DNA from 2 places in the Robinsoniella sp. RHS genome. Region 1 is predicted to be linked to the other one. Evidence: riboswitches for the same ligand, from Rfam matches in the RefSeq annotation. Region 1 holds a riboswitch; the other holds the start of a gene.
What was found. Region 1 has a riboswitch for lysine ahead of RHS_RS23310 (Na+/H+ antiporter NhaC family protein). Riboswitches for the same ligand answer to the same signal wherever they lie in the genome.
Positions count from the first base shown of each region.

Region 2: another riboswitch for lysine. It lies ahead of dapA (4-hydroxy-tetrahydrodipicolinate synthase); the one in region 1 lies ahead of RHS_RS23310 (Na+/H+ antiporter NhaC family protein).

Region 1 covers NZ_JNGB01000098.1:892-3,286, reverse strand. Annotated here, with positions in the region: gene RHS_RS23310 (Na+/H+ antiporter NhaC family protein) at 1-1,177, opposite strand, end outside; lysine riboswitch at 1,275-1,445, opposite strand; gene RHS_RS31750 (hypothetical protein) at 1,537-1,707, opposite strand; tRNA gene RHS_RS23305 (tRNA-Arg) at 1,818-1,891, opposite strand; tRNA gene RHS_RS23300 (tRNA-Leu) at 1,914-1,999, opposite strand; tRNA gene RHS_RS23295 (tRNA-Val) at 2,022-2,094, opposite strand; tRNA gene RHS_RS23290 (tRNA-Asp) at 2,136-2,209, opposite strand; tRNA gene RHS_RS23285 (tRNA-Ile) at 2,233-2,306, opposite strand; tRNA gene RHS_RS23280 (tRNA-Thr) at 2,311-2,383, opposite strand.
Region 2 covers NZ_JNGB01000067.1:10,431-12,825, forward strand. Annotated here, with positions in the region: gene dapB (4-hydroxy-tetrahydrodipicolinate reductase) at 1-423, opposite strand, end outside; gene dapA (4-hydroxy-tetrahydrodipicolinate synthase) at 443-1,333, opposite strand; lysine riboswitch at 1,403-1,581, opposite strand; gene RHS_RS20595 (cob(I)yrinic acid a,c-diamide adenosyltransferase) at 1,621-2,124, opposite strand; gene RHS_RS20600 (single-stranded DNA-binding protein) at 2,223-2,395, opposite strand, start outside.

The sequences.
Region 1 (2,395 bases):
TAGCTCCTGCCACAAAATCTGCTGCTCCCAGGCTGTCTGTCATGGCTTTTAAAGTCCATGCAAAGGTAAGTATTAAAATAGCCGGTACCATTGCTTTGAATCCATCCGGCAGACATGCCATACAATCATTAAAATTCAATACTTTTCTAATATTATATAGTATTATTGTAATCACCATTCCAAAAAAACTGCCAAGAGCAAGCCCTACAGAAGCATCGCTATTAGAGAATGCAGTAATAAAATCTTTTCCTGCGAAAAATCCGCCTGTATAAATCATACCAATTACACAGCAAACAATTAAAGATAATATAGGAATCATTAAATCCAGAACGCTTCCATGGGGATTGGAAATATCATCTTCATCAAAATTTCCTATTTTGTCTCCTGTTGAAAAAAGATCACCATTCCGTGCATTTTTTTCATGAACCGCCATAGACCCAAAATCTACTTTCAGCAATACAAGTCCCACCATCATAACAATCGTCAGCAAAGCATAAAAGTTATATGGAATTGCTCTGATAAAGATAGAAAACCCATCTTCACCTTCCACAAAACCTGTAACAGCAGCTGCCCAGGATGAAATAGGTGCGATGATACATATCGGTGCTGCCGTAGCATCAATCAGATACGCCAGCTTTGCCCTGGACACCTGATGCTGGTCAGTAACCGGACGCATTACACTGCCTACTGTCAGACAGTTAAAATAATCATCAATAAAAATTAATACCCCTAAAACAATTGTTGCTAGCTGGGCACCAACTCTCGTCTTTATTTTCTTACCAGCCCATCTTCCAAACGCAGCCGAGCCTCCGGCTCTGTTCATCAGACTGACCATACATCCCAGAATAACCAGGAACACCAAAATTCCCACATTATAGCTATCCGATAACACTTTGATGAATCCATCATTAAAAATGTGTGTCACAGTCCCTTCAAATCCAAATCCGGAAAAGAACAGTCCTCCAACCAAAATACCTAAAAATAATGAACTGTAAACTTCCTTAGTAATCAATGCCAGAACAATTGCTACTACCGGTGGTATCAACGCCCAAAAAGTTGCATACATGGCGGGCTTCGCAGCTCCTTCTTCTGCAGCCAGAACCGTCATGGGAAGCAATGCCGTGAATATCAGTAACATGCTGATACCCATAAACAACCTTTGTTTTGAAATCCTCATTCCTATATCCTCTCTTTCCCTCCAAGAAAAAACCATGAATGAAAGTCTCCGTGGGGACATACATTCATGGTCATTTAAGGTCAGATTTCCCTATACCACTTCAGATAGCGCTCCACATATCAGTGACAGTCCGCAACATATTCTGCTGCGTCCCAGAGCTAATTCCATGGACCGGAATATACTCTTCGGCGATCTTCCCTTTTCTCCAAAACGACTGTCCTGCCACTTGTCCCGGAGTACTGATGAATATCGCACCTCTATCATTTCATTTTTATTTCTTGTCTAGTTATATGTTTCTATTTTAACATTTTTTCGACAAAAAGCAAAGATTAAAATTTTGTTTTATTCCTGCTTTATTTTCAGATAGCTTCCATTCCGCAAGCAATCAAAATTCTTGCCGCAGCTGCAAAATAAATAATTGGAAATTCTTCTGACAGCCTCCAGAAATCATTATTCCCAGCCAGCTTGTCTACCATATCATTGATAAACCTCTCAGCTATGTAAAATACAATTTGAAATTCTAACATCATCCAAAGATTAGCCGAACAAATACTTTTTCATTTATTCCGCTAATCACTTCTTTAGTGAATTAAGCAAAAAAATAAGTCCTTGCAAAATTTTCATTTTACAAGGACAATCACGTGCGTGAGAAGATTCGAACTCCCGGCCTTTTGGTCCGTAGCCAAACGCTCTATCCAGCTGAGCTACACGCACATATTTAATTGATGATTCTGAATGCCGGCGACCGGAATCGAACCGGTACGGGAGATTAGTCCCGCAGGATTTTAAGTCCTGTGCGTCTGCCAGTTCCGCCACGCCGGCATTTCATGGTATCACTACCAAATGGGACCTACAGGGCTCGAACCTGTGACCCTCTGCTTGTAAGGCAGATGCTCTCCCAGCTGAGCTAAGATCCCATGGGATATGTAATTAATAAATCCTACATCTTTCGATGTAACGACCCAGATCGGACTCGAACCGACGACCTTCGCCGTGACAGGGCGACGCTCTAACCAACTGAGCCACTGGGCCAAACATTAATAACAACAGACAAATGGACCTTCGGGGACTCGAACCCAGGACCGACCGGTTATGAGCCGGTTGCTCTAACCAACTGAGCTAAAGGTCCAAAGAGCCGATGATCGGACTCGAACCGATAACCTGCTGATTACAAATCAGCTGCTCTGCCAATTGAGCCACATCGGCATATGACGTATG
Region 2 (2,395 bases), on a different contig from region 1:
CTCCACAATTTCCATATCGAATCCCGCCGGTGCCAATACCTTTGCAGCATCCTGCAGCAATTTCAAGAGAGTATTCACCCCCAGAGACATGTTTGCAGATTTTAAAACTGCTACCACTTTACTGGTTTCTTTCACCCTTGCAATCTGTTCTTCTGAAAGACCTGTCGTACAGACAACCACCGGAAGATTGCGTTCCATACAGAAATCTAAAAGTGCATCCTCAGCCTTGGCTGATGCAAAATCTATTACAACATCCGCCTGCACATCACATTCACGGATATTGGTAAAAACCGGATATCCATTATCCCTGTTATCTACAATATCAATCCCAGCTGCAATCTGAGCATTGGGATCTTCATTTACAATCTGGCTGATCACCTGGCCCATTTTTCCATTACAGCCATGCATAATTATCTTTATCATACGTTACTCCTTATTGTGCTTATGACAGCTTTAATCCGAAATCCACCATTTCTTTTGCAAGTTTTTCTGCATTTGCATCTTCCATCTCAGTTAACGGTCCGCGAAGAGGTCCGACTTCCATACCCATCAGATTCATAGCCTTTTTAACAGGAATAGGATTAACTTCGCTAAACAGTGCATTGATCAATGGCAGTGCATCCAGCTGGATCTTACGGCTGCCTTCAATATCACCCTGAAGGAACTTTTCCACCATGTCATGTGTCTGCTGTGGAGCAATGTTTGATAATACGGAAATAACTCCCTTACCGCCTAATGACAAGAGCGGAACTACCTGATCGTCATTTCCGGAATATAAATCAATTTTACCATCCGTAAGCTGCATCAGCTTAGCAATCTGGGAGATATTCCCGGTAGCTTCTTTGATACCAACGATATTTTCCACGTTGCTAACAAGTTCAGCCACAGTTTCCGGTAAAATATTGCATCCGGTACGGCTTGGCACATTGTATAAAATAATCGGAATCTTAACTGCATTTGCAATTGTTGTATAATGTTTGATCAATCCCTTTTGCGTTGCTTTATTATAATATGGTGATACCAGAAGAAGACCGTCAGCTCCGTACTTCTCTGCTTCTACAGATAAATACACCGCTGTATCTGTGCTGTTTGACCCTGTACCCGCTACTACTGGAATTCTTTTTGCTACTTTATCAATGGTATATTTAATTGTTTCTAAATGTTCCTCATGAGTCAAAGTAGCAGATTCACCGGTCGTACCGCAGATAACAATTGCATCTGTTCCATTTGCGATCTGATCTTCCAGAATCTCTCCTAATTTTTCAAAGTTAACGTCTCCATTTTCTTTCATCGGTGTAACAATTGCCACACCTGCGCCTGTAAATATTGCCATGTGCTTTTCCTCCTTAAAAAAATAAGGACAGGCTAAAGAGCCTGCCCCTAAAGATTACGTAAAAAAATTCTTTTGGATAGCTCCCCATCATAAAAATTATGATGACAGTCATATAGCTTTTCGCCACATGCCCAAGAATACGGCTACAGGTACCGCACCTTTCGGCGTCTTTCCCTTTCTAAAATCTTCATCTATGCCTGAACATATCCAATTCTATACTGATGAAACACGCGACCTCTATCAAACCTATTCAGTTAATCTAACTATAGCATCATTAAAAATCCTTGTCAACAATTGTTTTCGATTTTATGAATCGTCGACATCTGTGTCACTTCATCGACACAGTCCCAGAGTTCCTGTCCGTTGCAGATCCCGGTCATTATAAGCTCTGTCTCATCATCCTTCGCTTCAATTAAAGTGCGGATATCATCAATTGTCACAATTCCATGTTCAATCAGTCCCAGTACTTCATCTAAGATCAGGACTTCGCACCCCTCTGTTACCAGAACCTTTTTTGCAAAATTCATTCCATTGCGAATATTCTGTGCCTCTTCTTCCTTTTCTTCTGCACTCAGACTATCGAAGGATTCATCTGATTTTTCAAACCGGAATAACTTAATCTCCGGTTCCAGGCGCTGCAGGAAACTGATCTCTTCGACCATCCTGCCTTTCAGAAACTGAATGACAATCACAGATTTGCCCTGGCTGGCAGCGCGGATCCCCTGACCGATAGCTGCAGTCGTTTTACCCTTGCCTTCACCACAAAATATATGTACTGAACCTTTATCCATAGCGCACCTCTCTTAACTGACTGGTGGTTAAACCGCCATATACCAAACTACATCATCAGTTTTATTATTTTACTACAGTTAAATAAAGAATGCAATACTTATTCCATATATTCCAACTTGCTTACTGACACTTCATAAGCAATTCTTTTTTCAGTAATATCTCCCTCCAGTTTTTTCATGTACTCTCTGCTTTGTATTCGTCCCCATACCTGCACATGTCCACCTACGGAGAAACCGGAAGTAAACCTTGCATTTCTTCCCCAGCAAATGC